DNA from 4 places in the Neorhizobium puerariae genome. Region 2 is predicted to be linked to each of the others. Evidence: predicted binding sites of a transcription regulator. Region 2 holds the regulator's gene; each other region holds the start of a gene.

The links. Region 2 encodes PhoB, which activates phosphate uptake and scavenging genes when phosphate is short. Its sites were predicted from a motif close to TGTCATNNANCTGTCAT; they were not measured.
Region 1: phnC (phosphonate ABC transporter ATP-binding protein) is a predicted target of PhoB. The motif match lies at 3,300-3,316, and genes of this name have one in related genera.
Region 3: ACFFP0_RS26970 (YdcH family protein) is a predicted target of PhoB. The motif match lies at 1,480-1,496, and genes of this name have one in related genera.
Region 4: ACFFP0_RS21160 (esterase-like activity of phytase family protein) is a predicted target of PhoB. The motif match lies at 2,446-2,462, and genes of this name have one in related genera.

The regions. Positions count from the first base shown of each region.
Region 1 covers NZ_JBHMAA010000025.1:34,949-42,724, forward strand. Annotated here, with positions in the region: gene phnE (phosphonate ABC transporter, permease protein PhnE) at 1-190, opposite strand, end outside; gene phnE (phosphonate ABC transporter, permease protein PhnE) at 190-1,170, opposite strand; gene phnD (phosphonate ABC transporter substrate-binding protein) at 1,411-2,322, opposite strand; gene phnC (phosphonate ABC transporter ATP-binding protein) at 2,390-3,238, opposite strand; gene ACFFP0_RS22200 (DapH/DapD/GlmU-related protein) at 3,354-3,971, opposite strand; gene phnL (phosphonate C-P lyase system protein PhnL) at 3,968-4,678, opposite strand; gene phnK (phosphonate C-P lyase system protein PhnK) at 4,754-5,530, opposite strand; gene ACFFP0_RS22215 (alpha-D-ribose 1-methylphosphonate 5-phosphate C-P-lyase PhnJ) at 5,530-6,411, opposite strand; gene ACFFP0_RS22220 (carbon-phosphorus lyase complex subunit) at 6,408-7,514, opposite strand; gene phnH (phosphonate C-P lyase system protein PhnH) at 7,608-7,776, opposite strand, start outside.
Region 2 covers NZ_JBHMAA010000015.1:198,666-206,441, forward strand. Annotated here, with positions in the region: gene pstB (phosphate ABC transporter ATP-binding protein PstB) at 1-502, shown strand, start outside; gene phoU (phosphate signaling complex protein PhoU) at 547-1,260, shown strand; gene phoB (phosphate regulon transcriptional regulator PhoB) at 1,286-1,969, shown strand; gene ACFFP0_RS14240 (NAD(P)H-dependent oxidoreductase) at 2,190-2,843, shown strand; gene ACFFP0_RS14245 (PACE efflux transporter) at 2,856-3,293, opposite strand; gene ACFFP0_RS14250 (GcrA family cell cycle regulator) at 3,496-4,029, opposite strand; gene ACFFP0_RS14255 (aspartate aminotransferase family protein) at 4,436-5,632, shown strand; gene argF (ornithine carbamoyltransferase) at 5,683-6,600, shown strand; gene ACFFP0_RS14265 (Hsp33 family molecular chaperone) at 6,785-7,774, shown strand.
Region 3 covers NZ_JBHMAA010000034.1:50,636-58,411, forward strand. Annotated here, with positions in the region: gene ACFFP0_RS26955 (5-(carboxyamino)imidazole ribonucleotide synthase) at 1-616, opposite strand, end outside; gene purE (5-(carboxyamino)imidazole ribonucleotide mutase) at 613-1,110, opposite strand; gene ACFFP0_RS26965 (YdcH family protein) at 1,120-1,323, opposite strand; gene ACFFP0_RS26970 (YdcH family protein) at 1,557-1,733, shown strand; gene ACFFP0_RS26975 (ArsR/SmtB family transcription factor) at 1,880-2,140, opposite strand; gene ACFFP0_RS26980 (sulfite exporter TauE/SafE family protein) at 2,254-3,024, opposite strand; gene ACFFP0_RS26985 (thiamine phosphate synthase) at 3,138-3,791, shown strand; gene ACFFP0_RS26990 (tetratricopeptide repeat protein) at 3,791-4,975, shown strand; gene ACFFP0_RS26995 (MgtC/SapB family protein) at 5,063-6,352, shown strand; gene ACFFP0_RS27000 (DUF1648 domain-containing protein) at 6,353-6,688, opposite strand; gene ACFFP0_RS27005 (inositol monophosphatase family protein) at 6,886-7,686, shown strand.
Region 4 covers NZ_JBHMAA010000024.1:313,835-321,610, reverse strand. Annotated here, with positions in the region: gene ACFFP0_RS21185 (heavy metal translocating P-type ATPase) at 1-1,152, shown strand, start outside; gene cueR (Cu(I)-responsive transcriptional regulator) at 1,149-1,574, shown strand; gene ACFFP0_RS21175 (heavy-metal-associated domain-containing protein) at 1,634-1,834, shown strand; gene ACFFP0_RS21170 (hypothetical protein) at 1,885-2,037, opposite strand; gene ACFFP0_RS21165 (hypothetical protein) at 2,200-2,403, shown strand; gene ACFFP0_RS21160 (esterase-like activity of phytase family protein) at 2,559-3,689, shown strand; gene ACFFP0_RS21155 (outer membrane protein) at 3,779-4,417, opposite strand; gene ACFFP0_RS21150 (MFS transporter) at 4,619-6,007, shown strand; gene ACFFP0_RS21145 (hypothetical protein) at 6,080-6,538, opposite strand; gene ACFFP0_RS21140 (hypothetical protein) at 6,535-7,308, opposite strand; gene ACFFP0_RS21135 (hypothetical protein) at 7,369-7,566, opposite strand.

The DNA of each region.
Region 1 (7,776 bases), on a different contig from region 2:
GGTCCCAGTTGCCGTTCACGAAGGTCGGGATGACGTTGAAGAAGACGAAGCAGAAAGCGAGATAGACGAGCACGACGGCGGCGGCCACGGCGAGGCCCCAGCGCTGCGCGAAGCTGCGGTGGAAGACTTCCGGATAGGAGGCAAGCAGGCGCTCGCGCTCGGCGGCGTTGACGGCAAGGACCGAAGACATCAGGCGGCTCCCCGTCCGAATTCGAAGGATTGCCTGCCGATCAGCCGGCGGCGCAGCCAGGCGGAGAACTGGTCGACGCAGATGACGGTGATCAGGAGCAGGATGATGATCGCATAGGTCTTGGCGGCATGGTCGCGGCCGATCGACAGGCTGAAGACCTCGCCGATGCCGCCGCCGCCGACCGCGCCGATGATGGTGGAGGCGCGCACGTTGATCTCGGTGCGCAGCAGCGTATAGGAGACGAAGTTCGGAAGCACCTGCGGCAGGATCGCGAACCGCACCCGTTCGAGCCAGCTGGCGCCGGCGGCGCGCAATCCTTCGTCCGGCTTCATGTCGGCATTCTCCACCACTTCGAAGAACAGCTTGCCGAGCGCGCCCGTCGTGTGCACCCAGACGGCGATGATCGCCGAGATCGGGCCGATCGACAGGATCGCCGCGAGAAGCCCTGCGACGACGATTTCCGGGAACGCGCGCATGATCTCCATGATCCGGCGCACCACCCAGCGCACGATGCCGGCGCCGACGAGGTTGGTGGAAGCGAAGAAGCAGAGCAGGAAAGCGCCGCTCGCGCCGAGAATGGTCGAGACGATGGCGATATTGAGGGTGATCGCGAGCTGGTAGAAGAAATTCGGGATATAGAAGCTGTCGGTGATCCAGATGCGGTCGCTGGTATAGTCGTATTTGATCGAGCCGTCCGAATAGGGCGACGGCAGGTCGAACATCGCCCGGAAGATTTCCAATGGGCTGTCCGGCACGAAATGCTTCAGGAAATCGAAGAAATAGGGAAGGCGTTCGAAGAACTTGCCGGAATTGGCGTCGTTGGCGAAATTAAGCGACGCCGCGAGCACGACGAGGAAGACCGCGATGGAGGCGACGGTGTAGATCCGCCGGGTCCGCACCTGGCCCTGGTAGTGGTCGAGTATGGTGCGGGAGCTGTCGCTCAACCCGCTCGAATGGTCGGCTCCGGCTACGTTCGCCATACGGGGACTGTCCTTGTAACGAAAGCGGCCGCCGCCGATCCCTTCGCCTGCAATATCGAGCCCTTTGCCGAAGCCTGGATGCCGGAATTGCTTCCCCGCAAGGGGAGAGATGGGGATGCGGCTTGCCGTGGGTTTACCTCCCCCTTGGCGGGAGAAGTTGCAAAATCAGCCCCCGGTTTCGGCCAGGGGCCGGATTTTGTTGGCGGGGAATCTGCTTTCGACAGGTCCCCCGCCGAAGGATCAGCCGCCGATGACCGACTTACGGGCATCGATGATCGTCTGGTAGAAGCTCTGGTCGACCGGGGCCCAGTCGACATAGCCGCCGCCGGTGAAGGATTCGAAGCAGGCCTTGTCCGTCTTCGGCAGTTCGGCGAAGTAGGCGGTGACCTTCTTCTGGAGGTCGGCGGGCAGCTTGTTGGAGACCATCAGCGGACCGTTCGGGATGAGCGGCGACTTCCAGACCTCGACGACGTCGTCCATGTCGAGCAGGCCCTTGGAGACCATCTGGTGCAGGTTGCCGGAGGTGTAGCCCTGGGCCCAGTCGCCCTGGGCGGAACCGAAGGTGGTGCCGACGTCGAACTTCTTGTCGAGAACGCCGAGAACGAGGTTCTCATGGCCGCCGCCGAAACCGGTTTCGGAGAAGTACTGCTTGACCGGCATGCCGATGTCCTTCGGCAGGGAGACGTTCGGCACGAGGTAGCCGGAGGTCGAGTCCGGATCGGCGAAGCCGAGCTTCTTGCCCTTGGCGTCGGCGAGCGTCTTGATGCCGCTGTCCTTGCGGGCGACCATGATCGAGTAGTAGCCGGTGGAGCCGTCGGCCTGCTTGGTGGTCAGGACCGGGGTAACGGCGTTCGGGTCCTTGAGGTAGATCGAGGCGTAGGAGGAGGCGCCCATGACGGCGAGGTCGATCGTGCCGCCGAGCAGGCCCTGGATGACGCCGTTGTAGTTCGGCGACGGGAAGAGCTGGACTTCGGAAACGCCGGTGGCCTTGACGAGGCCGGGCTTGACGCACTCGGTGCGGCGAACCTGGTCGGCTTCGTTTTCACCGCCGTCGAGGCCGATGCGCAGGACCTTGACGTCCTGGGCAAGCGCGTTGCCGGCGAGAGAGGCGATGGCGATCGTGGCCATCAGGATCTTGCGGAATGCAGACATGGAAGTCTCCTTTGGTGACATGGATGGTGTCAATCTTCCGGCCGTTGTTCCGGCGGCCGGCAACGGGTCAGCGCATGACGGCGGCCTGGGCCATCACGTTGCCGGAGGGCGCGGCTTCCGGGCGGCGCGTCGATTCGAGGCTGGTCGACGTCATGGATTCGTCGATGCCGGCGCCGTCCTTGTCCGAACCGTAGATCTCGCGCACGGCCGTAGCGTCGAGCGCCTGCGGCGGACCGTCGAAGACGACGCGTCCCCCGGCCATGCCGATGATCCGTTCGCAATAGCTGCGGGCGGTGTCGAGCGTATGCAGGTTGGTGATGACCGTGATGCCTTCGCGCTCGTTGATGTTGCGAAGCGCATCCATGACGATCTTGGCATTGAGCGGGTCGAGCGAGGCGATCGGCTCGTCGGCGAGCACCATCTTGGGCGCCTGCACGAGGGCGCGGGCGATCGCGACGCGCTGCTGCTGGCCACCCGAAAGCGTGCCGGCCGGCTGCAATGCCGTCTGCTCGATGCCGAGACGCTCCAGGGCGGCGATCGCCATGACGCGTTCGTCCCGGTTGAAGATCTTGAGGAGGCTCATCACCGTCGAACGGTGGTTCAGGCGGCCGAGCAGGACGTTGGTCATCACGTCGAGGCGCGGGACGAGGTTGAACTGCTGGAAGATCATGGCGCAGTCGCGCTGCCAGTTGCGCAACGCGGCCCCCCTGAGGGCCGAGACCTCGACGCCGCCGAAGTGGATCGAGCCGGAACTCGGCTCCTGCAGGCGGTTGATCATGCGCAGGAGCGTGGACTTTCCAGCACCGGAACGGCCGATGATGCCGACCATCTGGCCCTGGGGAATCTCGACGTTCACGGCATTGACCGCGATGCGGTCGCCGAAACGGCGGGTGACATTCCTCAGCTCGAATTTCATTCTCTCTTGTCCGTCCAACCCTGTTATACAGTTTCGATTAGCGGCGGTTCGTGAAGCCTGAATGTCGGTTTCATGTCGGGATTGTTACAATCCGCCGACGTTCGTAACGGTTATGTTACGCCGCATGACGCGACAGGAACTCTTCGGCCGAAAGTGCCCGGAAATCCTCGAGAGCGGCTCTCAGCTTCAGGTGATCCCAGTCCCACCAGGCGAGCCTGTCCATCGCCTCGCCGACCGCTTTCGTGAAACGTTCGCGAATGAGTTTCGCCGGCACGCCGCCGACGATCGTATAGGGCGCGACATCCTTCGAGACGACCGCGCCGGCGCCGATCACCGCGCCGTTGCCGACGGTGACGCCCGGAAGCACGGTCGCGCCATGCCCGATCCACACGTCATGGCCGATGACGACGCGGTTGTCACGCCGCCATTCGAAGAAGCTTTCCTCGTTCCCGGCGTCGTCCCAGTAGTTCGCGGCGCGGTAGGTGAAGTGATGCAGCGTCGCTCGCCAGGTCGGGTGGTTGGTGGCGTTGATGCGCACGGAAGCCGCCATGTTGACGAACTTGCCGATTGTCGCGCACCAGATCGATCCGTCCTGCATGATGTAGGAATAGTCGCCGATCTCGGCCTCGTCGATGCGGCAGCGCTCGGAGATTTCCGTGTACCGGCCGAGAGTGGAACCGGTGACGCTGGCGCTCGGATGGATAGCCGGCTCCAGACCAAGTTTCGTGCTCATGCTGCAACCGCCTTTCGCGGGGAGAACTGCGTGATGTCGAGGATGCGGTCGGCCACCGCCTCGCGGACTTCCTCGTCGTGGAATATGCCCAGAAGCGCGACGCCTTCGCGCTTCTTCTCCGCGATCATGTCGACCACGACGCGGCGGTTCACGGCGTCGAGCGAGGCGGTCGGTTCATCGAGAAGCAGGATGCGGTGGCGGGTGATGAAGCCGCGGGCGATGTTGACCCGCTGCTGTTCGCCGCCGGAGAAGGTGGCGGGCGGCAGCGACCACAGTTCCTTCGGCAGGTTGAGCTTCGAGAGAAGTTCGGCGGCCCTGTCCTTCGCCTCCGCCGCATCGGAGCCGCGGGCGGCGAGCGGCTCGGCCACGACGTCGAGGGCCGCGACGCGCGGCACGGTGCGCAGGAACTGGCTGACATAGCCCATCGTGTGCCTCCGCACGTCGATGATGGTGCGCGGGTCGGCATGGGCGATGTCGACGAGCCGGTCCCTGTGATCGACGAGTATCTGTCCGGAATCGACGGCATAATTGCCGTAAAGCATCTTCAGGATCGAACTCTTGCCGATGCCGGACGGACCGCCCAGCACGACGCATTCCCCGCTTGCGACGGAAAAGTTCACGTCGTTGACGACCGGCAGCTTGATGCCGTCGCGCAGGTGCATGATGAAGCTCTTGAAGACTTCCGAAACGACGAGGGGAGTAGCCATGGGTTTATCCTTGTTTTCGCATGGCCCTGTCCGAAGAACGGAGGTCGTCCCGTCTTTCGGGGGCCATGCGTCTCCTCAAACCTGGAGGATCGAGGAGACGAGCAACTGCGTGTAAGGCTCGCGCGGATCGTCGAGAACCCGGTCGGTGAGCCCGTGCTCGATCACATACCCGTCCTTCATCACCATCATCCGGTGCGACAGCAGGCGCGCGACCGCGAGGTCGTGGGTGACAACGACGGCCGACAGGCCGAGATCGTTGACGAGCCCGCGCACCAGGTCGAGCAGGCGGGCCTGCACGGAAACATCGAGGCCGCCGGTCGGCTCGTCCATGAACACCAGGCGCGGGTGGGTGACGAGGTTGCGGGCGATCTGCAGGCGCTGGCGCATGCCGCCGGAAAAGGCGCGCGGCTGGTCGTCGATGCGGTCGGTGCTGATCTCGACGCGGGCGAGCCAGTCGCTCGCCGTCTCGCGAATCCTGCCGTAGTGCCGGTCGCCGATCGCCATCAGCCGCTCGCCGACATTGGCGCCGGCCGATACGGTCATGCGCAGCCCATCGGCCGGGTTCTGGTGCACGAAACCCCAGTCTGTGCGCATCAGGAAGCGCCGCTCGGCTTCGTTCATATGGTAGAGATCACGGAAATTGCCGTCGCGCATGCGGTATTCGACACTGCCGGTCGTCGGAATGAGCCGCGTGGAAAGGCAGTTGAGCAGCGTCGTCTTGCCCGAGCCGGATTCGCCGACGATTGCAAGCACTTCGCCCGGCCAGAGCTCGAAGCAGACGTCCTTGCAGCCGATGCGGCTGCCGTAGAATTTCGAAACGCCGCTGACCTTGAGAAGAGGGGTATCGGTCATTATTCTGCGGCCTCTTTGCTGGGCGCGAGCATCTCTCCCGCATGCCCGTGCTCGCGGCGCTCCTCGCAATGGTCGGTATCGGAGCAGACGAACATGCGTCCGCCCTTGTCGTCGAGCACGACCTCGTCGAGATACACGCCTTCGGCGCCGCACAGCGCGCAGGGCTGTTCGAATGTCTGGATCTCGAACGGATAGTCCTCGAAATCGAGGCTCACCACCTCGGTATGGGGCGGCACCGCATAGATGCGCTTCTCGCGGCCGGCGCCGAAGAGCTGCAGCGCCTCCGACATGTGCATTTTCGGATTGTCGAATTTCGGCGTCGGCGAGGGGTCCATCACATAACGCCCGGCGACCTTCACGGGGTAGGCATAGGTCTTCGAGATGCGCCCGTTATGGGCGATGTCCTCGTAGAGCTTCACATGCATGAGGCCGTATTCCTCCAGCGCATGCATCTTGCGGGTCTCGGTCTCGCGCGGCTCCAGGAAACGCAAGGGTTCCGGAATCGGCACCTGGTAGACGAGGATCTGCCCCTCCGCGAGCGTCTGCTCCGGAATGCGATGGCGGGTCTGGATGATCGTCGCATCCCTGGTATGGGTGGTGACGGCGACGTTCGCCACCTTCTGGAAGAAGGCGCGGATCGAGACGGCATTGGTCGTGTCGTCGGCACCCTGGTCGATCACCTTCAGTACGTCGTCCGGCCCGATGATCGAGGCGGTGACCTGCACGCCGCCTGTGCCCCAGCCGTAGGGCATCGGCATTTCGCGCGAGGCGAACGGCACCTGATAGCCGGGGATGGCGATCGCCTTCAGGATCGCCCGGCGGATCATCCGCTTCGTCTGCTCGTCGAGATAGGCGAAGTTGTAGGTGGCAAGGTCGGTCACTCGGCGGCCTCCTGCATGTCTTTCTGGCCGTTTCGGGCGGCATCGATGTCGGAACGCATCTTCCGCACCAGTGCGAGTTCCGCCTGGAAGTCGACATAGTGCGGCAGTTTCAGGTGCTCGACGAAGCCGGTCGCCTGAACGTTGTCCGAGTGGGAGATGACGAATTCCTCGTCCTGCGCCGGAGCGCCGATATCCTCGCCGAGTTCTTCGGCGCGCAGCGCCCGGTCGACCAGCGACATGGACATCGCCTTGCGCTCACTCTGGCCGAAGACGAGGCCATAGCCGCGCGTGAACTGCGGCGGCGCCTTGGACGAGCCCTTGAACTGGTTGACCATCTGGCATTCGGTGACCCGGATGCGGCCGAGCGATACGGCAAAGCCGAGTTCGGGGATGTCCAGTTCCACCTCCACCTCGCCGATACGGATCTCCCCGACGAAGGGATGGTTGCGGCCGTAACCGCGCTGGGTCGAATAACCGAGCGCCAGCAGGAAGCCCTCGTCGCCGCGGGCGAGCGCCTGCAGGCGGAGATCCCGGCTCATCGGGAACTCCATCGGTTCGCGGGTGAGGTCGCCGGCGACATGGTCCTCGGAAAACTCCCCGTCCCCTTCGATCAGCCCTTCATGGGCGAGGATGTCCGAGACGCGCATGACATTCTCCCCGGCGGCGTCCTTCCGGTCCGGCTCGTCGACCGGCTCGTCGGCGAGCAGCGAAGGGTCGAGAAGGCGGTGCGTGTAGTCGAAGGTGGGGCCGAGAAGCTGGCCGCCCGGAAGATCCTTGTAGGTGGCCGAAACGCGCCGCTCCACCTTCATGGCCGCGGTGTCGACCGGCATCGACGCGCCGAAGCGCGGCAGGGTGGTGCGATAGGCGCGCAGCAGGAAGATCGCCTCGATCAGGTCGCCGCGCGACTGGCGAACGGCCAGCGCGGCCAGCGCCCTGTCGTAGAGCGAGGCTTCCGCCATCACCCGGTCGACGGCAAGCCCGAGCTGCTCGACGATCTGGTCTATGGTGACGGAAGGGAGCGAGCGGTCGCCCCGGCGCCGGTCGGCCTGCAGCCGGTGAGCGTTTCTGATGGCGGTCTCGCCACCTTTGACGGCAACATACATTATTTCACTCTCCTGCCCATCGACCGGCATTCCCCGCTGATGCCGGAAAGGGTTGGTCATTCCGCCCGAAGGCCGGACAAACGGGCGTCCCGTTCACTGGATGGCGATCTTGGTCGTTCGCGGAAGGCAAAGAAGGTTCTTGCCGGCCACCAGGATGACGTCGATCCCGCGTGGAAACAGGGCCCGGTTGTCCGCCCACAGCCGCGGGAAGACCTCGGGCAGGCCCTTCACCTTCACCGCCGTCGCATGCTGGATTCCGGGG
Region 2 (7,776 bases):
CGTCGGCATGGTTTTCCAGAAGCCGAACCCGTTCCCGAAGTCGATCTACGAGAATATAGCCTACGGTCCGCGCATCCACGGCCTCGCCAGGAACAAGTCGGACATGGACCAGATCGTGGAGGCCAGCCTTCAGCGCGCCGGCCTCTGGACGGAAGTCAAGGATCGCCTGAATGAATCCGGCACCGGGCTTTCCGGCGGCCAGCAGCAGCGTCTCTGCATCGCCCGCGCCGTTGCCGTTTCGCCGGAGGTCATCCTCATGGACGAACCCTGCTCGGCGCTCGACCCGATCGCGACCGCCAAGGTCGAGGAGCTCATTCACGAGCTGCGCGCCAACTACACGATCGTCATCGTGACGCACTCGATGCAGCAGGCCGCGCGCGTTTCGCAGCGTACCGCCATGTTCCATCTCGGCCAGCTGGTCGAGGAGAACGACACGGACAAGATGTTCACCAATCCGGATGACCAGCGCACCCAGGATTACATCATGGGCCGCTTCGGCTGATCGGCCGTCCGCGCTGCCTGGTTTCACTTTTCGAGGATTAGAAAATGGCATCGACTCATATTCTGTCGGCCTATGACGAAGAACTGAAATACCTGATCCGCCGCATTTCCGAAATGGGCGGCCTTGCGGAGCAGATGTGCTCGGACGCCGTGCGGGCGCTGGTCAATTCCGACTCCGCTCTCGCCCAGAAGGTCATCTCCGACGACGTGATCCTGGATCATGCGGAGCGCGAGATCCAGGACAAGGCGATCGTCACGATCGCCCGCCGCCAGCCGGTGGCGTCCGACCTTCGCGAGATCGTCGGCACGCTGCGCATCGCATCCGACCTGGAGCGCGTCGGCGATCTTGGCAAGAACACCGCCAAGCGCGTCATCGCGGTTCAGGGCACCGGCGTTCCGCGCAAGCTCGCCCGCGGTATCGAGCACCTCTCCGACCTGGCGCTCGTGCAGCTCAAGGAAGTGCTGGACGTCTATGCCAGCCGTTCGGCCGAGAAGGCCGAGGCGATCCGCATCCGCGACGAGGAAATCGACGCGATGTATACGTCGCTGTTCCGCGAACTCCTCACCTACATGATGGAAGACCCGCGCAACATCACCACCTGCACGCACCTCCTGTTCTGCGCCAAGAACATCGAGCGTATCGGCGACCATGCCACCAACATCGCCGAGACGATCTACTACATGACGACGGGCGCCCAGCCGGAAGGCGAGCGTCCGAAGGACGATACGTCGAATACGCTCGGCGCGATCACCGAATGACGGAATGCTGACGGAGCAGGCCAGAATGCTGCCAAAAATCGCGGTCGTGGAGGATGAGGAAGCACTGAGCGTGCTTCTTCGCTACAATCTCGAAGCCGAAGGTTACGATGTGGAGACAATCCTGCGGGGGGATGAGGCCGAGATCCGGCTTCAGGAGCGCACGCCGGACCTGTTGATCCTCGACTGGATGCTGCCCGGCGTTTCCGGCATCGAGCTCTGCCGGCGGTTGCGCATGCGCCCGGAAACGGAACGCCTGCCGATCATCATGCTGACGGCCCGGGGCGAGGAGAGCGAACGTGTTCGCGGCCTTGCCACGGGTGCCGACGACTATGTCGTGAAGCCTTTCTCGACGCCGGAACTGATGGCCCGCGTCAAGGCGATGCTGCGTCGAGCCCGGCCGGAAGTATTGTCCAGCGTCCTGCGTTGCGGCGATATCGAGCTCGATCGTGAGACGCATCGCGTCCATCGCAAGAGCCGCGAGGTCCGCCTCGGCCCGACGGAATTCCGTCTCCTGGAGTTCCTGATGGCCTCGCCCGGCCGTGTCTTCTCGCGTTCGCAGCTTCTCGACGGCGTCTGGGGACACGATATCTATGTCGACGAACGCACTGTCGACGTGCATGTCGGGCGCCTGCGCAAGGCGCTCAACTTCTCCAACATGCAGGATGTCATCCGCACCGTTCGCGGCGCGGGATATTCGATGGAAGCCTGACTGACTTCGTCGGCGGCCGGCCGCGCCCAGGTGGCGCGTCTGGCGCGGAGTATTTCTTCTGGCGTTTGAATGGCTCCCGGCCCTAGAGCGCCATGCGTCCGAAAGGACGCACCAAGGACGCTCTACCCTATTGAATCGACGCATCGTGCTTTCCGAAAATCGATTCCGATTTTCGGGCCGATGCCGTAGGCTGCTTTCAGGGCAACCTCGGAGCGTAGCCATGAACGTACTGATCATCGACGGCCATCCCGATGAGGGGCGGCTTCTCGGGGCTCTTCTGGACCACTACGAAAAAACGCTGGCAGGCGCTGTCTCGGTGACGCGTCTTGCCGTGCGCGATCTGTCGTTCGACCCGGTCCTCCACCGCGGTTATGCCGGCGATCAGCCCTGGGAGCCCGATCTCGAAAGGGTGGCGGAAGCGCTCGACGCCTGCGATCATCTGGTGTTCGGTTTCCCGCTCTGGTGGGGAGCCGAACCGGCGGCCGTGAAGGGGCTGCTGGACAGGCTTCTGTTGCCGGGCTTCACGTTCAGATATCATCGCGAGGATCTTCTGTGGGATCGCCTGCTCACCGGGCGCTCCGCCGATGTCATCATCACCATGGACACCCCGCCCTGGTATCTGCGCTGGGTCTATGGCGATCCCGTCACGCGGCGCCTGAAATACCAGGTCCTGGGCTTTTGCGGCATTCGTCCGCTTCGCTTCTTCAAGCTCGGCGCCACACGCCGCGGCGGCGCGGCGCGCAAGCTCGACCACTGGATGCGGGAGATCGGGCGGGCTGCAGCCTCGGCCGGCGGCCTGAAGCGGGACTCCAGGCGGAACATCCTTCCAGGCCGCGAGCGCTTTGCGGAAGCGATCCGGGAACGCCAGTCCTGATCTATTCGGTAGTCAGTGCGCCTGCGCTTCCTGTTGCCATTCCGGCAGCGGGAAAAGCCGGTCGTAGGCCCAGTTGAAGACGAAGGCGTAGACCACATAGAAAAGCGCGAAGGACAGGTCCATCGCAAGGGCGTGCAGGATGCCGATGCCGAGATACCAGGCGATCAGCGGCAGGAGAATGATCAGCAGGCCCAGTTCGAACAGAACCGCGTGCGCCACGCGGACGGCAGGGCTTTTCCGGGTGTTGCCTGTCATCCGCTGCATGACGTGGTCGAAGCCGAGATTGTAGACATAGTTCCAGCCGGTCGCGAGCGTGGCTGACCCCAGGCCGACCACGCCGATATCGGCGGCAGGCATGCCGAAGGCGAAAGAGCCGAGCGGTGTGACGATGGCAAGGCCGATCAGTTCGAAGCTGATGGCGTGGCGGATACGGTCGCGTGTCGTACGCATGATGACTCCCCAAGAGCCGGCGAGCTCTTCGTCTGTTCCGGGTCGTCCCGGAGTTTCTGCCCGGATTGGGGGAGGTCGTCCTCGCGGATATGGAGATAGCTATTCGGGCGCGGACAGGCAAGGTCAAACCGGCATGGCAGCCATGTCCAACAAAAAAGCGGGCCGGAGCCCGCTTTCGATCCTGTTCTGTCGGCAGCCCGGATCAGACCCGTACGGTCGTCCTGCGGCGGTCGTGCACCGGCTGGTAGGCAAGCCGGGCATGGTAGCTGCAATAGGGGGAGGAATCCGGAGATTCGCAGCCGCAGAAATGGAAATCGTCCTTGAGCGGATCGCCCACGGGCCACTTGCAGGTGCGTTCGGTGAGTTCGGTCAGCGCCAGGCGACGGGAAATCGGCACCACCACGTTGGCGGCGGGTACGTATTCCATCTCCTCGAAATGCTCGATTTCGACCTCTTCCTTCATCACGGTCGCGCCAACGGCGCGAGCGACGGTCCGGGTGGCAACCCGGGACGCGTAGTTCGGAGCCCGGGGCGCGGATGTGGTGCGCTTGGCCGCCGACCGGTTGGTGGCCACCGTGCCGCCGGCCTTCGCCCTGCCGGGCAGGCTGAGGCGATGCACCTTGCCGATAACCGCATTGCGGCTCACACCGCCCAGTTGTGCGGCGATCTGGCTGGCGCTCAGGCCTTCCGACCACAGCCTCTTGAGTTTTTCGACACGCTCGTCTGTCCAGTTCATGCCCGTTCTCCGCCTTTGAACGTTGCAGGCATGCAGAATCCTTCCACCTTTGCCGAGGACATCATTCCTCAGCACCCACTACATCTATGTTTGAGGTGACTAGTTCCGCCGCATGCAGTCTAGTAATTGACGGTTAACCTAGTGTGAGGCTGACTCCGTGGCAAGAGTCGGCGGAATCCGTGAGAATCGATTTCGTGGTTTTCCCCAACTTGCTGTCCGGAAGAGTCATTTTTGTCACAGATGCAGGCGTCTGCCTGTTTCTCGGCTTGTTCATGCAAAATGCCGAGGTTTGTTGACATTCAAGGGCTAAACACCGATAGTGCCCGCGCCGCCCAGTGGGCGGCATTTTTGATTTTTTCGGCCGGTTCGGCCGGCCTTTTTGTCTGCCTAGAGGAGTGATGTCGCCATGGCTGAAGCCGCGCTTTTCGACACCTTTGCCCGGGCCCCGCTGCGCTTCGAACGTGGCGAGGGCGTATGGCTCGTGACGGAAGGCGGCGAGCGATATCTCGACTTCGGCGCCGGCATCGCCGTCAATTCGCTCGGTCACGCCCATCCGCACCTCGTCGAAGCGCTGAAGACGCAGGCCGGGAAGGTCTGGCACACGTCCAATCTTTACGATGTGCCCGGGCAGGAGAGCCTGTCGCGCCGCCTCGCCGACAATTCTTTCGCGGATAAGGTGTTCTTCGCCAATTCCGGCGCCGAGGCGCTGGAATGCGCCATCAAGACCGCGCGCCGTTATCAATACGTGAAGGGTCATCCCGAGCGCTACCATATCGTCACCTTCGAGGGTGCCTTCCATGGCCGTACGCTTGCGACCATCGCCGCCGGCGGCCAGGCGAAATATCTCGAGGGTTTCGGCCCGAAGGTCGAGGGCTTCGACCAGGTGCCCTTCGGCGATCTCGATGCGTTGAAGGCTGCAGTCACCGAGAAGACGGCGGCGATCCTCATCGAGCCGATTCAGGGCGAGGGCGGCATCCGTCCGGTTCCGAAGGAGTTCCTTCAGGCGTTGCGCAAGCTCTGCGACGACAACGGCCTGCTCCTGATCTTCGATGAGGTCCAGACGGGCGTCGGCCGCACCGGCAAGCTGTTTGCCTACGAATGGACGGGTGTGGCGCCGGATATCATGGCGCTGGCAAAGGGCATCGGCGGCGGTTTCCCGATGGCTGCCTGCCTGGCGACGGCGGAAGCGGCTTCCGGCATGACCGCCGGCACGCATGGCACGACCTATGGCGGCAATCCGCTCGCCATGGCGGTCGGCAATGCCGTGCTCGATGTCATCCTGGCCGACGGGTTTCTGGAAAACGTCCGGAATGTCTCGCTGATCTTCCGCCAGGGCCTTGCCGGCCTCAAGGACCGTTTCCCCGATGTCATCGAGGACGTCCGTGGCGAAGGCCTGCTGCTCGGCATCAAGGCCAAGGTGCCGGCCGGCGATCTCGTCGCGGCGATGCGCGGCGAACATATGCTGGCTGTTCCGGCGGGCGACAATGTCGTGCGCCTTCTGCCGCCGCTCACGGTCACGGTGGAAGAAGCCCGCGAGGGACTTTCGCGCATTGAAAAGGCGGCGGAAAAGCTTTCCGCTTCGCTGATGAAGAAATCGGCCTGAGGGCTTTAAAGGAGGGTGCCGTTGGTTCCCTCCTGATAGGGAACCATAGCATGGCAGCACCGAAGCATTTTCTCGATCTTTCCGCCGTTTCCGAGGTGGACCTGCGCGCGATCCTTGACGACGCCAAGACCCGCAAGCAGGCGACCAAGGCCGGCACGGCGGAAAAGCCGCTCGCGGGCAAGATGCTGGCGATGATCTTCGAAAAGCCTTCCACGCGAACCCGCGTTTCGTTCGATGTCGGCATGCGGCAGCTCGGCGGCGAGACCCTGTTCCTCTCCGGCACCGAAATGCAGCTCGGCCGCGCCGAGACGATCGGCGACACGGCCAAGGTCCTGTCCCGCTACGTGGATGCGATCATGATCCGCACCACGGATCATTCGCGGCTGCTGGAACTTGCCGAACACGCGACCGTGCCGGTCATCAACGGGCTCACCGACGATACCCATCCCTGCCAGATCATGGCTGACCTGATGACCTTCGAGGAACATCGCGGCCCGGTGAAGGGCAAGACCTTCGCCTGGACCGGCGACGGCAACAACGTCCTGCATTCCTTCGTCGAAGGTGCGGCCCGTTTCGGCTACCGCATGAACATGGCGGTGCCGATGGGCTCCGAGCCGCATGACAAGTTCCTGAACTGGGCGCGCAACAACGGCGGCGAGGTCATGCTCTGCCACGATGCGGAACGCGCGGTGGCGGATGCGGATCTTGTCGTCACCGATACCTGGGTGTCGATGAACCAGGAGCACAAGGCGCGGGGCCACAACATCTTCCAGCCTTACCAGGTCAACGGAGCCTTGATGAAGCGGGCCGACAAGGATGCGCTCTTCATGCATTGCCTGCCGGCGCATCGCGGCGAGGAAGTCACCGACGAGGTCATCGACGGACCGCAGTCGGTCGTCTTCGATGAGGCGGAAAACCGCCTGCATGCCCAGAAATCCATCCTTGCATGGTGTTTCGGAGCAGTCTGAGCCGCACCTGCCCAAGCCTTGATTTTCAGGAAAGCCGGTCCCATCTACCGGCTGTCAATTGCGCCGCGTTTTGAAAAGGCGGCGCCTCAACACATATCGTCGACGTCTTTTCCTCCGGCCAACGGTTCCGCTTGGGCCGGTGCTTGTGTAAAAGTTTGAAGGCTCGGCGCGAAGGAGTGAAGTCATGGCGGAAGCGACTGTGGAACTGAACGATCTCGATTTTGCCGGAGACGACCGTGTGGTTCCCTTCCAGGTGGAGGGACTGGACGTGCGCGGCCGGGCGGTGCAGCTCGGACCGCTGCTCAATGCCATTCTCGGCCGTCATGAGTATCCGGCGCCGGTTGCCCGGCTGCTCGCCGAAGCGATCGTTCTGACCGCGCTTCTCGGCACGTCGCTGAAGTTCGACGGCAAGTTCACGGTCCAGACCAAGGGTGACGGACCGGTCGACCTGCTGGTCGCGGATTTTTCGACGCCCGACGCCCTGCGCGCCTATGCCCGCTACGACGAGGATGCGCTTGCCGCCGCCGTCAGCGAGGGCCGGACCTCTCCGCCCGATCTTCTCGGCCGTGGAGTGCTCGCCTTCACCATCGATCAGGGGCGGGGCATGCAGCCCTACCAGGGCATCGTGCCGCTTGACGGTTCGTCGCTGGAAGAGATCGCCGGTGTCTATTTCCGCCAGTCGGAACAGATTCCGACCAAGGTGCGCCTTGGCGTGGCCGAGCTTTTCGACCGCGATGCGGAAGGCAAGCCGCGCCACAACTGGCGGGCCGGCGGGCTGGTCGCGCAGTTCCTGCCGCAGGCGCCGGAGCGCATGCGCCAGCCTGACCTGCACGGCGGCGACGGCGACGACCGGGAAACCGATCATGCGGATGACGATGCCTGGACGGAAGCCCGCACGCTGGTCGAGACGATCGATACGGACGAGCTGACCGATCCGCAGGTAGCGATCGAGCGGTTGCTGTTCCGCCTTTTCCACGAGCGCGGCGTGCGCGTCTACGAACCGCAGACGGTGTATGACCGCTGCAGTTGCTCGCGCGAAAAGATCAAGAGCGTCCTCAACGGGTTCACTGCGGAAGAGATCGAGGCGAGCCAGGAGGATGGCCACATCGCCGTCACCTGCGAGTTCTGCTCGACCACGTATCGTTACGAGGCTGCCGAATTCGCCGCGGCCTGAAA
Region 3 (7,776 bases), on a different contig from region 2:
CCGCCGGGTCGAAGCAGACGACCCTGCCGTCCGCGGCGCGGGCGGCGATGATCGAGATTTCGCGCTCGAACGGCACGAAGCTTTCGAGAACCAGCGGCACCGAGCCGAGCGCCTCATAGGCGCCGGCGGGGCTTTCCCCGGGGGTGCGGAAGACCCGCTGGCCCTTGCCGTCGTAACCGAGACGGCATGTCTTCAGCACGCCCCTGCCGCCGAAATCGGCGAGCGCCTTTTCGAGGTCGGCCTGGCTGTCGACGGCGTGGAATTTCGCGGTCTCGATGCCGCAGGCGTTGAGGAAGCGCTTTTCCGCCAGACGGTCCTGGGAAACTTCGAGCGCCTTTGCCGGGGGATGGACGGATACGGAGCGTTGCAGCGCCTCGGCCGCGCCGACCGGGACGTTCTCGAATTCGTAGGTGACCACGTCGCATCGGCTTGCGAGTTGTGCGAGCGCCGCCGGATCGTCATAGGCCGCGACGATCTGGTCGTTGGCCACCTGGCTTGCCGGACAGTCCGGCTGCGGTTCAAGGACGACCGTGCGGAAATTCAGCCGGGCGGCGGCCATGGCAAGCATGCGGCCGAGCTGCCCGCCGCCGATGATGCCGATGGTGCGGACGGTCATGGGGCCTCGTCTATCGGATAGTCGGCGACGGCGGCCGTCTGGCGGGCACGCCATTCGTCGAGCCGCTCGGCGATCCCGTCGTCGTTCAGTGCCAGCACGGCGGCGGCAAGCAGCGCGGCATTGATCGCTCCCGCCTTGCCGATCGCCAGCGTCCCGACCGGGATGCCCGCCGGCATCTGCACGATCGACAGCAGGCTGTCCTGGCCGGACAGGGCCTTGGACTGCACCGGCACGCCGAACACCGGCAGCGGCGTCATCGCCGCGGTCATGCCCGGAAGGTGCGCCGCGCCGCCGGCGCCGGCGATGATGACCTGAAAGCCCTCGGCGCGGGCTCCCCTGGCAAATTCCATCATCCGTTCCGGTGTGCGGTGCGCCGAGATGATGCGGGCTTCGTAACCGATGTCGAGCGCTTCCAGCGTATCGGCGGCGTTCTTCATGGTCTCCCAGTCGGACTGACTGCCCATGATGATCGCGACGGACGGTCTTTCGGACATATCTGAACCCTATGCGATGATGTCGGGAATGATCTGGTCTTCGAGCTGGCTCATCTTGTCCTTGATCGCCAGCTTCTTCTTCTTCATGCGCTGAACCCTCAGCGCATCGCAGCCGACCTGGATCATGGCGTTGATCGCGGCATCGTAGTCCTCGTGCTCCTGACGGAGTTTTGCGAGTGTCAGCCGGATATCCGCCTGTTCCTGATCAGCCATATTCCAGTCCCCATTCTCACGCCCGGCCATTCTTGAGCGGTCGCCGACGATGTCCGCAAGCCTCTACCACCAAACCGGCTTAACGGGAAGTTAGGCAACGTCACGAATTTGCCCTCTTCAAATCATGATTTCTCCTTCGACAAACGATGCCGATCGTGTCACACTTCTGTTGCAAACCTGAAGCTCCGGCCAAAGGGAAGCCGGGGCAGGTGACCAAGGAAGGAACATGCCACATGACCGTCCAGGCTCATATCGCATCGCTTGAAAAGAAGCACGTCGCTCTGGAGGAGGAGTTGCAGGCCATTCTCGCGTCCCCCTCTTCCGATGATCGCGAAATTGCCGACATCAAGCGCCGCAAGCTGCGCATCAAGGACCAAATGCAACGCCTCAAGGCCTCTACGCGTCACTGATTTTCTCAATGGGAGAACCCGCCGCCGCCTCGCGTCATGATCAGTAAGAGGCATTCAGATGCGGCAGAAGACAATCCGGAAATTATGAAAATGCAGTTCTGGTCGTGGTCGACGAACCCAAACGTGGTGACTTGCAGACATCCCGGTCACGACCAGAACTGATCGAGCCACAGATTGAGCTTGTCGAAGCCCTTGCTGTTGACGGCATAGATGCGCCGCGTGCCATTCGCCGTCACCGTCACGAGATTGCTGTCGAGCAGGGCTTTCAGGTGCTGCGATACCGCCGGCCGGCTGATCGGCAGACCCTGTGCGAGTTCGTTGACCGTTTTCGGCGAACGCCGCAATTCCTCCAGCAAGTGCCGCCGGTTCGGATCAGCTATGGCTGCAAAGGGGTCAACGGTCGTCATGCGCCGAATCTACGGTAAACGCATGGTAACGGCAAGATTTATTGTGCGTTGCAGCAATATCGACGCAATATTATTTTATGCTTTTTTAGTTGTCTCGTAATTACTGCCCCTGCTCAGAAGGGAAGACCGTCCCAGAGCAGCTTCAGGCCGGCAAGCAATGCAAGGCCATAGCTCATGGGATAGAAGACCTCGGCCTTCAGATGCTTGACGATCGCCGCTCCCAGCATGGTGGCGACGAGCGCCACCGGCAGAAGCGTGGCGGAGATCGTCAGGTTTTCCCGGTCCAGCGCCCCGAGGAAGAAATAGGGGATGACCTTCACCGCATTGACGATCGCGAAGAAGCGGATGCTGGCGCCCGTGTAGGATTTCGGGTCGAGCCGCATCGGCAGCACATAGATCTGGAAGGGCGGTCCGCCGGCATGGGCGACGAAGCTCGCATAACCGGAAAGCGCGCCCCAGAAGGTGGCGGCGGCCGGCCGGTGCGGCAGCGGCGCCACGGGCATGTTCGAGCGCGGGCCGTAGACCTGCCAGAAATAACGGACCGTGAAGAGGAGCGTCGCCGCCGCGATGACGAGGCGCAGCGCATCGTCCGAGACATAGGCCGACGTGGCCCAGCCGAGCGCGATGCCGATGATGCCGCCCGGCAGGATCATCATCAGCGTCTTCGGATCGTTGAAATTCCGCCAGGACCACAGGGCGACGATATCCATCAGGATGAGGATCGGCAGGAAGATCGCGGCCGCCTTCACCGGGTCCACCGCCATGGACATCAGGGGGACGCCCATCAGGCCGAGCGCGCCGCCGATCCCTCCCTTCGAAAGGCCGACGAGCAGGACGGCGGGTATGGCAAAGGTGAAAAAGGTCAGGCTGAGCGTATCGGGCATGAGGTTTTCGAATGGGCGGGGCGGTTGATCCTTCAATCGGTCCGGTCTATCGAATTTGCGAAGAGAAAACGAGTGCGGATTTGCGAACAGGCGATCCGCTGGATGGAAAGAACATGACCGAACCGGAAGACCGCTGCCGCCTCGTGCTGATCGTGCCTGACGACGATGACGCCGCCGAGCAGGCAAAACGGCTGGAAGAGGCGCTTTCCGGCGGCGATGTCGCTTCCGTGATCCTGCCGCAATACAGTCTCGACGACCAGGCCTTCCAGAAGCGCGCCGAAGCGCTGGTGCCGGTCATCCAGGCGGCGGGCGCGGCCGCGCTGATCGCCGGAGACAGCCGCGTGGCGGGGCGGGCCAAGGCCGACGGATTGCATATCGCCGGCCCGCTTGCCGAGATCGAGGAGGCGATCGACAAATTCGTGCCGAAGCTGATCATCGGCGCCGGCGGGGCATCCGACCGGCATCACGCGCTGGAGATCGGCGAATTGCGTCCCGATTACATCTTCTTCGGCAAGCTCGACGGCGACATCAAGCCGGAGGCGCATCCGAAGAACCTCGCGCTCGGCGAATGGTGGGCTTCGATGGTGGAAATTCCCTGCATCGTCATGGGCGGCGGCGACACCGCTTCGGCGCTTGCCGTGGCCGAGACCAGTGCCGAATTCGTGGCGCTGCGAGCCGCGGTTTTCGATCACCCGAAGGGAGCGGCGGCGGCCGTTGCGGAGATCAACGCCATTCTGGACGAAAAAGCGCCACGGTTTGAGGCTTGATGAGCTTCATGCGTTCGAACCGTTCTTCCCGTGTGATCCCGAAGAGGCTGCTGGCGATATTGTTTGCCTCGGCCGTCGTGCCTTCTCTTGCCCTGGCGCAAGCCGACATCCGGGCGATGACCCGTCCCGTCGAACCCGATACCCAGCAGATGAAGAAGGAGCGGGTAGAGACGCAGGCGGTCGAGGGCGCGGCGGAGGGCACGGTCGAACCTGCGGGCCAGCCCGGTGGGATCGTTCCGTCCGGCGGCGTCGAACTCTATCAGCGCATGGGCGCGGCGCTGCCGCCCGCGCCGCCCGAAAAACCTTACGGCGGCCCGGTCGACGAGGCCTATGGCGCCTATCAGCGCGGCCTTTTCGTCACCGCACTCGACAGGGCGCTGACGCGCGCCGGCGCGGGGGATGCGGCGGCCCAGACGCTGGTCGCCGAAATGATGACCAAGGGGCAGGGCATCAAGCGCGACGCCAAGGCGGCGGCCTTCTGGTACCAGAAGGCCGCGGAAGGCGGCGATCCGGCCGCCATGTTCCAGTATTCGATGCTGCTGATGACCGGCCGCGACGTGCCCCGCGACAAGAAAAAGGCCGACGAGTTCATGCGGAAGGCCGCGGAGGCGGGCAATTCCTCGGCGCAGTTCAACTGGGCGCAGATCGTCGTCTCAGACAATCCCGGCGAAAAGGGGCTGCACATGGCCCTGCCTTTTTATGAGAAATCCGCCGCGCAAGGGGTGGCGGACGCGCAATATGCGGTGGCGCAGCTCTACGTATCGCTGAAGGACATGCCGGCGGAGAAGAAATCGAAGGCGCGCGAATGGCTGGAGCGCGCCGCCAAGGCCGGCTTCGATACGGCGCAGCTCGACATGGGCGTCTGGCTGGTGAACGGCGTCGGCGGCGAACGGGACTACGACAAGGGTTTCGAATGGATGCGGGTCGCCGCCCATCGCGGCAACGTGGTCGCCCAGAACAAGCTCGCGCATCTCTATATCGAAGCCCTCGGCACGCGCCCGAACCCGGTGGAGGCGGCCAAGTGGTATGTGCTGTCGCGCCGCGCCGGCCTGCAGGACCCCGCGCTGGAAGACTTCTACCTCGGCATCAACGAGGAAACGCAGAAGCAGGCGATCGAGGCGGCGAACCGGTTCCGACGCGGCACGACACTGGTTTCGTCGCAGCCGGGGCAGTCGATCCAGTGACCGGCTCCGGCAGCGGGCGCCCGGCCGGGACTGGCCGGTGAGCAGACCGGCAACGCCGGGGAGGCAGAGGAAGGGGCGGGGATAGACTTGGACAATGTCGAGCTTTTCCAGCGCGTGGGGCTGGCGGTCGCCATCGGTGCGGCCGTCGGCGTGGAGCGGCATTGGCGCGAGCGGGACGAGCCCGAGGGGGCCCGCACGGCGGGCATCCGCACCTTCACGATGATCGGCATGCTCGGCGGCGTCGCCGGCCTGATCGAACGCAGTCTTATCGAACGCAGCCTGGGCGCCGCCTCCGCTTATCCGGGCATCGTGACCATCGGCTTTCTCCTCGCCGTCGCCGCCGTCATGGCGTTGTTCGAACTGCGCGAGGCGATCGCGCAGCACTCCTTCAGCGCCACCTCGGTCATCGCGGCCATTCTCACGTTCGGCCTCGGCGTGCTTGCCGTCACCGGCGACATGGTGCCGGCTTCAGCCGCCGGGGCGACGCTCGTCGCCATCCTCGCAAGCCGCGATTTCCTGCATGGGGCGATCCGCCGCCTGCAATGGGTGGAGCTGCGCTCGGCGGTGATCCTGCTCGCCATGACCTTCGTGCTGCTGCCCGTCATCCCTTCCGATCCGGTCGGCCCGTTCGGAGGCATCTCGCCGAGAAGCCTCGTGCTGCTGGTCATCACACTCGCCTCGATCTCCTTTGCCGGCTATATCGCGGTTCGGATGCTCGGGCCCTCCCGGGGCGACATGGTGGCCGGTGCGATCGGCGGCATCGTGTCTTCCACCGGAACGACCATCGCGTTCGCCAGGCGCAGCCGGGAGGGGGCCAACCCCATATCGCTTGCGGCCGGCGCCGTCAGCGCCGGCGCGGTGTCGCTCGCGCGGACAGCGTTCCTCGTCGGCACGCTGGCGGCCAGCCTGTTGCCCGCCCTGCTTCTGCCGGTCTGCGTGGCTGCCGTGCTGATGCTCGCCTATGCCTTGTTCCTTTCCTTCCGGCAGCAGGTCGCGACGGAGCGCCAGCCTCCGGGCAACCCGTTCGAGCTGGTCGCGGTCGCCAAGATGGCGGCCCTGCTTGCAGGCGTGGCGTTCCTTGCCCGCGCCGCGACCCAGTATTTCGGCGATACCGGCCTCATCGCGGCTTCGGCGATCTCCGCGCTTGCCGATGTCGATGCGGTGACCGTGACGGTGGCGGGCATGCGGCCGGCGCTCGATGCGGGGCTCGCCGCCCGGGCGATCGGCGCTGCGGTGCTTGCCAACATGGCGGCGAAGGCGGTGTATGCGACGATCTTCGGCAGCCGGCCCTTCGCCATCCACCTCTGGGCAGCCACGCTGTTGTCGACCGTGGCGGGACTTGCCGCCGAAAGCCTACAGGCCTGGATTTCCGGCTGATCAACCGGATGAAAGGGCGTGGCCGACAATCATGCCGTGACCGGCAGCGAGCATCACGATCACGAAAAGCCAGAGCGACGCATAACGGACCGGGAAAGCCTCGATCTTGCGGTCGAGACGTGGGGAAACCGTAAAGATCAACGTCGCGACGAGCGTTGCGGCCGGCATCACCGAGAGCGCGAAGGGCGCCGGAGCATAACGGTTTGGCGTGCCGTCGAGGCCGAAATGCACGGCGAGTTCGGCTGCCGGCGCCACCACGGACCAGGCGACGAGCGATGCGACGGCCATCGTCACCAGCAGTGCGATGCTCAATGCCAGCGGCAGCGTGAACCTCATTTTGCATCCTCCGCAGTCTGCCGAAACCGTGTCGCGAACATTTTCGCAGACGGAATCAGGGCCGGCAATAGCCTCTCCTTGCGCGGATGGCTTGAATTTCCCGCGGTTTTGTGGTCTTGAACCCGCCCATCAAGAAAAGCTCAAGAAAGCGCTGTCCCGCCGGACGAAATCCGGGACCGCGTCCAAGGATTTCCCGCATGGCCCGCTCCGCCCTTCTCAATGTCATGGTTCAGGCTGCCCTCAAGGCAGGCAAGTCGCTTTCCAGGGATTTCGGCGAAGTGCAGAACCTGCAGGTTTCGGTGAAGGGGCCGAGCGACTTCGTGTCCCAGGCGGATCTCCGGGCCGAGAAGATCGTTCACGACGAGCTGATGAAGGCGCGGCCGACCTACGGGTTCCTCGGCGAGGAAAGCGAGGAAGTGAAGGGGACGGACGGCGCGCACCGCTGGATCGTCGATCCGCTCGACGGCACGACCAACTTCCTGCACGGCATTCCGCAGTTCGCCGTGTCGATCGCGCTTGAGCGCAACGGCGAGATCGTCGCGGGCGTCGTCTTCAATCCGGCGACCGACGAACTCTTCACCGCGGAAAAGGGCGGCGGCGCCTTCATGAACGACCGCCGCATCCGGGTGGCTGCCCGCCGCGTGCTCTCCGACTGCGTGATCGGCTGCGGCGTGCCGCATCTCGGCCGCGGCAACCACGGCAAGTTCCTGGTCGAGCTGCGGCATGTCATGGGCGAAGTCGCCGGCATCCGCCGTTTCGGCGCCGCTGCGCTCGACCTCGCCTATGTGGCGGCCGGACGGCTTGACGGCTTCTGGGAAAACGACCTTTCCCCCTGGGACATGGCGGCCGGCATCGTGCTTATCCGCGAGGCGGGCGGCTTCGTCAGCGACATGAAGGGCACGACCGATATTTTCGACAGCGGCAACATCGTGGCCGGCAACGAGCTTATCCAGAAAGCGCTTCTCGAGGCGGCGAACCGGCCGGTTCCGACACGCTGAAGCATTTTGCGTTTCCTCGGCGGTTCAGGGCTTCCGCGATCGATAGCCGACTGTTTTCCACGGGCTGCGCACTTCAATTCGTCGCAATTT
Region 4 (7,776 bases), on a different contig from region 2:
TTCTTCTACGGCCCGAGCCCGGCGCTCGCCCATGCGCTGGTCAATGCGGTGGCGGTGCTGATCATCGCCTGCCCCTGCGCCATGGGGCTTGCCGTTCCCACCTCGATCGTCGTCGGCGGCGGCCGGGCGGCGGAGCTCGGCGTGCTCTTCCGCAAGGGCGAGGCATTGCAGGAATTGCGCAATGTCGGGCTCGTCGTGGTCGACAAGACCGGCACGGTGACCAAGGGCCGGCCGGAACTGACCGATCTCGTCACGGCGGAAGGTTTTGCGGCTGACGAGGTCTTGCGGCTTGTCGCAAGCGTCGAGGCGCAGTCCGAACACCCGATCGCCGAGGCCATCGTCAAGGCGGCCGAGGCGAAGGGCCTCGTCGTGCCGAAGGCGGAGACGTTCCGGTCGGTCACCGGCTACGGCATCGAGGCCGTGGTGGATGGCCGCAAGGTCGCGGTCGGCGCCGACCGGTTCATGCAGAAGCTGGGGCTTTCGGTGGAAGCGTTCGCCGAAGCCGCCGCGAGGCTTGGCGACGAGGCGAAGACCCCGCTCTACGCGGCGGTAGACGGCCGGGTCGCGGCCGCGATCGCGGTCGCCGATCCCCTGAAGCCCGCGAGCCGGGATGCGATCCGGGCGCTGCAGGCGATGGGCGTCGAGGTCGTTATGGTGACCGGCGACAACCGCCGCACGGCGGAGGCCATCGCCCGCCAGGTGGGCATCGGGAAGGTCGTCGCCGAGGTCCTGCCGGAGGGCAAGGTGAAGGCGATCCACGAGCTTCGGTCCGGCGGCCGGAAACTCGCCTTCGTGGGCGACGGCATCAACGATGCGCCGGCGCTTGCCGAGGCCGATATCGGCATTGCCATCGGCACCGGCACGGATGTGGCGATCGAAAGCGCCGACGTGGTTCTGGTCGGCGGCGAGCTTTCCGGCGCCGTCTCCGCCATCGCCATGAGCCGCGCGACGATGACCAATATCAGGCAGAACCTCTTCTGGGCTTTCGGTTACAACGTGGCGCTGATCCCCGTCGCGGCGGGCGCGCTCTACCCCGCCTTCGGCTGGCTGCTGTCGCCGATGATCGCGGCCGGCGCCATGGCGCTGTCGAGCGTCTTCGTGCTCGGCAACGCGCTGAGGCTCAAGGCGGTGAAGATTGGAGAATCGCGATGAATATCGGCGAGGCTTCGAACGCCTCCGGCGTTTCCGCCAAGATGATCCGCTATTACGAGGAGATCGGGCTGATCCGCCCCGTGGGCCGCACCGGCAACAATTACCGGGTCTACGGCGACGAGGAAGTGCATGTGCTGCGCTTCATCAAGCGGGCGCGTTCGCTCGGCTTCTCGCTGGAGGAGACCGAGACGCTGCTGAAGCTCTGGCAGGACAAGAGCCGGACGAGCGCCGCGGTGAAGGAGGTGGCGACCTCCCATATCGCCGATCTGGAAAGGCGCATCGCCGAGATGCAGGGCATGGTGAAGACCTTGACGCATCTTGCCGACTGCTGCGGCGGCGACCACCGGCCGAACTGCCCGATCCTCGACGACCTTGCGGGAGAAGCGCCCGCGCCGTCGGGCAAGGCAAGGCATCACGCTTGACCTTCCAACCGTTGGAAGGTGCAGAAGAGAGATATGTTGGAACAAGGAGATTTCCTGGAATGACTGCGATTTTCAACGTGCCGGACATGACCTGCGGCCATTGTGAGAAGACGGTGCGCGGCGCGCTGGGCGAAGCCCTGCCGGGTGCTGCGGTGGCGATCGATCTTTCGGCCCACAAGGTGACGGTCGAGGGCGACGCGGCGGCAGCCGAGGAGGCGATTCGTGAAGCCGGTTACACGCCGGAGCGCGTGGCGATGTGAGGCGCCCTGCGGCGCTGACCGGGCGGCATCTCCCGCCGCCCTTTTCATCTTCAATCCTGGTCCGGCTTCACCTTGGACTTGATGGTCTCCAGGGCGCGCTCCTCCCTTTCGATCAGCTGTTCGATCGTGCTTCTCCGGTTCTCGTCCGTTTCCAGCATCGAACGGAAACGTTCGATGTTTTTCCTTGCGATGAATTCCTGCACCACGACCCCCGCCCGAGCTGATGCTTAAGGTTGCAGGATAATAGCCTCTCGAAATTTTGACAAACGTCAAATTGCGTGGCGGCATACTCCTTTGGGGGGAACTCCTCCTGTTCTACCCCCGCGCGGTCAGGCGAAAAGGAAGTACCGTAGATTTGATTACGTATGTTTCCCAAGTTTTTAGAGGGTCTTCCTGAGCGTATTGTTGAAGATGAAGACGTGCGGGAGGACACCATGGTCTTGTTTGGGGATACGGAGACTTTCATAGCCGCCCTGATCGCCAGTTTTCTTCTGTCGGCGGGTTTCCGGCTTGCTGAAAACCTCGCCGCCAATGTCGCGGAGCTCCGGGCCTACGGATTCAACGAATAGGCGCCGTCGCGGTGGCGCGGTCGGACGGGTCCCGACGGAGCCTGTCATGAAAATTTTATATCTATGAAAGGCCGACGTTACACGACGGCAAAATTCCTGTGGCAAGGGAAGCGGCAGTTTTTGCGACCGTTCCTCGAATTGCCGGATATTGATTCATGCTCAAATCGTTGCTTTCGACCGTTGCCCTCGCCATCCTTCTCGCTTCCCCGGTTCCGGCCGCCGAACCCGGCGTCACGGTTGAAACGCCGTGCCCGTTCGGCGATTGCCAGGCCGGCATCGCGCTTGCTTTCGCCGGGGAATACGTGATCCCGACCGGCGCGCAGTTCGACGGGATCGAGCTCGGCGGCCTGTCCGGCCTCGAATACGATCCGGCGGGCAATCGCTTCATCGCCATCTCCGACGATCGTTCGGAAAAGGCGCCGGCCCGTTTCTACGAGCTTGCCATCGATGTCTCCGCGGCGGGGATAACCGATGTGAAGGTGCTGAAGACCGTGACCCTGAAGGACCGGAACGGCGCGGCCTTCGCCGCCAAGTCGGTCGATCCGGAATCGATCCGCCTGGGCAAGGACGGCCTCTACTGGTCGAGCGAGGGCGACGCCAAGCAGCTGCTGCCGCCCTTCGTGCGCGTTGCCGCCGCGGACGGCTCCTTCATCCGGGAATTCGAGCTTCCCGCCGGGTTTGCCCCGACCGCCGACAAGTCCGCCGGCGTCCGCGACAACCTGGCGTTCGAAGCGCTCGCCGTTTTGCCGGACGGCGATGTGATGGCGCTGCCCGAATCCGCGCTTTACCAGGACGGCCCCATCGCCGGGCTGGCGCGCGGCGCGCTCGCCCGCATGATCCGCTACGATGCGGCGACCGGCAAGCCGAAGGCGCAATATGCCTATCCGATCGAGCCGATCCCGCAGGCGCCCACGGTGGAAAAGGGCTGGAACGACAACGGCGCCTCGGAAATCCTGGCGCTGGACGACCATCGCCTTCTGGTGGTCGAACGCGGCTTCGCGCAGGGTTTCGGCAATTCGATCAGGGTCTTCATGATCGACATCGCGGGAGCGACCGATATTTCCGCCGTGGCGTCGCTTGCAGGCGCGGAGGCGCCGGTCGTGCCGGTCCGCAAGAGCCAGGTCCTCGACATGCGGGCGATCGGCCTGCAGCCGGACAATATCGAGAGCGTGACCTTCGCAAAGGGCACGGATGGCAGCGACATGCTGGTCTTCGTCTCGGACAACAATTTCTCCAGGGAGCAGAAGACGCAGTTCATCGCCTTCAAGGTCGTCAAGCGGCCCTGAACCGGCCCTGAACCGGTCACCGCCTTCACCGGATGGAGCGCCGTTCCGATCATCTGCGCCCGGGCGATTCCACCTGAACGCAGGATGTTCTAGAACTTCACGCCGATGCCGACATTGATGACGTGCTGGTTGAAGTCCGTGTCGAAGCCGGCCAGGCTGCCGTCGCCATAGTCGTTGTAGCGATATTCGATCCTGCCAAAGACGTTGTCCGTGAAGGCATAGTCGAGACCGGCGCCGACCGTCCATCCGTTCAGGGTGTCGTCGTCGTTCACGCCGGAGCCGTCGACGCTGATATTGGTCATCGTCCAGCCGCCCGCGGCATAGAGGAGCGCCCGGTCGAAGGCGTAGCCGACACGGGCGCGCACGCCCCCGGAAAAGCCGGTATCCATGTCGAACCCGCCCGTATAGCTGTTCTCGTTCCAGTCGTAGTTCAGGTCGCCTTCGACACCGGCCACGAAGCCGTTCGAGAACTGCCAGTTATAGCCCACGAAACCGCCGAACCGGCCGCCGTCGAAGCTGTCCGAACCGCCGCCGCCAGCCGTCGTCGCATCCCCTTCGCCCCAGGCATAACCGCCGTGGAGACCGGCATAGGGGCCGGACCAGGTGAACGATACCGGCGTTTCCACCGCCTCCGGCGCGGCGGGAACCTGCGGCACGGCATCCGCGGCAAACACAACGGAAGAGGCGGTCATGGCGGCCGACGCAGCGAGAATGAAAAGAGCCCTCATGGGATTCCCTCCGGTTGGTGACGGAAGGGATGTAGTGCGATCTGCTTGAAAAGCTATATCTAAAATATGGAATCCTGCAAAAGGGACTGTTCCAATAAGATATTGAAATATATCGACTTTTATTTCCATTTCGGGTCTTGACCTCAACTGCCCTTGAGGTTGTAGCGTGCCGGCAACCGTGACAAGGAGAAAGGGGCGGGCATGTTGCAGGAAATGGATGCGGGCTGGTCGAGGCTTCTGAGCGGCCGGGACGGGGCGATGCTTGCGCTGATCTCGGCGGGCATAGGGTTGCACGCGTTCAACCAGTTCGCCATCGTCGCGGCGCTGCCGCCGGCGGCGGAGCAGATTGGCGGGACGCAATATTTCAGCTGGGCCTACACGCTGTATTTCCTCGGTTCGATCGCCGGCGGAACCGGCGCCGCGGCATTGCGCGACCGGTTCGGCACGCGCGCCGGCCTCGTGGTTTCGACGCTGGTCTTCGCATTCGGCGGCCTGATGGCGTTCGCCGCGCCGGCCTTTTCCTGGATCATGGCCGGCCGGCTTCTCCAGGGCATCGCCGACGGCCTGATCGTGGCGGTCTGCTACAGCCTCATCCCCGCAAACTTTTCCTCCGCGCTGGTCGCCAGGGTGTTTGCGGTCGAGGCGATCGTCTGGGCCGTCGCGGCGATCGCCGGCCCCCTGGCGGGCGGGCTTCTGACCGAGGCCTATTCCTGGCGGGCGGCATTTCTGGCGGTCGCGCCCTTCGTCCTGCTCCTGCCGGTCTTCGCGTTCGCCGCGCGGCCGCGCGTGACCGAGGCGGCGCCGGTTCCGCTCTCCTTCGCCACGATCACGCTCTGCCTCGCCGCCTCCTTCGTCCTGTCCCTCTCGTCGGTCGCAACGGGTGGCGTCATGCAGGCCGTGGCGATCGCGGCGGGGGCGGGGCTGTTCGTGCCCGCGCTGAGGCTGGACGGCAGGATCGGTCCGAGGCTCTTTCCGGCTGGCGCCTTCCGGCTCGGTTCGGTGCTGGGGCACGGGTTCTGGGTGCTGTTCCTGATGTCTGCCAGCCATTCGGTCGGCAGCGTCTACCTCGCCGTGATGATCGGCGCGGTCTTCGATTTCCGCCCCTCGGTGGTGGGCTATCTCGTGGTGCTCATGGCGCTCACCTGGAGCGTGGTGGCGGTGATCGCGAGCCGGGTGGCGGCGCGCGAGGCCCGCCACGGGTGGATGCGCAGCGGCCCGTTGTTCCAGCTTTTCGGTTTCCTGTCGCTCGGCGCATCCTTCGCCACCGGTCATGTCCTCCTGCTGGTCCTCGGCCAGGTGGCGATCGGCGTCGGTTTCGGCACCGCCTGGGCAAATGTCAACCAGGCGGCGATGGAGGCGGCCGACCGGGTGGAGCGGGATCTGGCGAGCGCCCTCCTGCCGACGATCTCGACCGCGGGTTATGCGATCGGCGCGGGTGTCGCCGGCATGATCGCCACGGCGACCGGGCTGGTCTCCGCGCTCGCCACCGGCGATGCCGCCGGGCCGGCGTTCTGGCTCTACGGCACGGCCGCGGCCGGCGCGGCGCTGACCTTCCTGTTCGGCTTCGGCGTGCGGCTGAAGGAGGCGTAGAGCGCCGTGCGCCCGAACGCAGATCAGATGCTCTGGGGCCGGCGACGCCGGATCGCCGGCTTGCCCGACCGGCTATTGGCGCAGCCGGTCCAGCTCGCTGCAGGGACCCTGTTCGAAGAGGGCGACAACGGGCTGGTAGTCTGTGTCGATGCCGGCGGTATTGGCGACGATGAACAGGATGTGCCGGGTGATCGCCCGGAGATAGGGAAACGCGCTATAGATCCTGCCCCTGTAGAGAAACGACAGCCGGTCGAAATCGGTGGAAAGCTGCATCAGGTAGCCGAGGCTCTGCCCCTGCGGGTCCGCGGCGTTGAGGACGAGCTTGCAGGCGGCGGCATCCGCCGTCCCGTACGAGCCCTCCTGCTCGGTGCTGACGGGCAGGCCGATCGATCGCATCGGGGCGAGGACGTGCGCGCTGGCGACGCCGTGATACCAGCTCTGATAGGCGACTTGCCGCAGGTCGCCCGTCCGTTCCTTCAGCACGACCGGAACGACGAGCAGCAGGACGACGGCTGCGAACAGGCGGATCATGCGCGCACCTCCCGTCCCGGCCGTGCGGATGCGAAACAGATCATCCAGAGCGTGGTGACGAGGCCGACGACCTCTCCCGCCATGCCGTGATGCAGGGGTTCGTAGAGATCCATGAAGCGGATCATGGCGAAGAGGCGCGCCCAGTTGATCAGCACGACGCCGACAAGCCCGAGGGCAAGCCAGCCGGGATACCGCAGGGGGCTGATCTTCTTCACCGCCGAAAACGCCAGCCACGCGAGAAGCATGTAGGAAATTCCGTGGAAGGAGGAGCAGGCCCACAGGATCAGCACCGGATCGTTGCCGTCGCCCGGCACGACGAAATTGCCGCTGTTGCCGTATCCGGCCGCCAGCGCCGTCACATAGGCGTCGATGGAGAGCACCGGCGTGCCGATCGCCATCACCGTCATCAGGCCCCAGAATTTCGGCACGGTGAGATAGATGCAGAGCATTCCGAGCGTCCGGTCGGAGAGCAGGATGCGAATGCCGAGAATGGTCAGCGCCACCCAGGAAAACCAGCCGAGCGGGATATAGAGGAACAGCGCCACGGCAATGAGGATCGCCCGTTCCGCCCAGCGGGGGAGGGCGGCGTCGAGGGGCGCTCTCCAGACGGTCCAGGCCGTCCACAGCACCGAGAAGATCAGCACGGGATGCACGTCGCCGCCCGTGAGCATGGCCGGGACCACGCCGTCTTCGACAACCGTCTTGCGGATATCGTCGAAGACGGCGTTGCCGAAGGCGCAAAGGATGAGGATGGAATAGAGGGGACCCACGGTGCTCTCTTTCTCTCGACGGAGAAGTCCGCTGCGGCGGTGACCGCCGCAGCGGCTGCGTCAGCTCTTGTTCCTGCGCGCGGTGTAGAAGAACAGGCCGGCCGCCAGCGGAAGGCCCAGTGCCGCCAGCGGAAGCGGAGCACCCTTGCTGTGGCCGTAGCCGTGACCCTTGCCATTGCCGCCCTGGGCGGCGAAGGCGACTCCCCCGTTGATTGCCAGTAGTGTCACTACGGCAAGCGTAAACATACTCTTCTTCATGATTTCTCCCTAAGAGCAACGACATTGTTGCAGTAGAGCTATGAATGTAAGGGAGTATTTATACAAGGTGTTGCTCATAATATGCTTAAGATCGGAAGCCGGATAAATTTCTCCCCGGATTTATACTTGACGAAGATCAATTCTGGCCGCCGCAAGCGCCTCTTCGCCATGCCCGGCGAAGCCCGCCCGCGACTTCGGCAACAAAAGCGT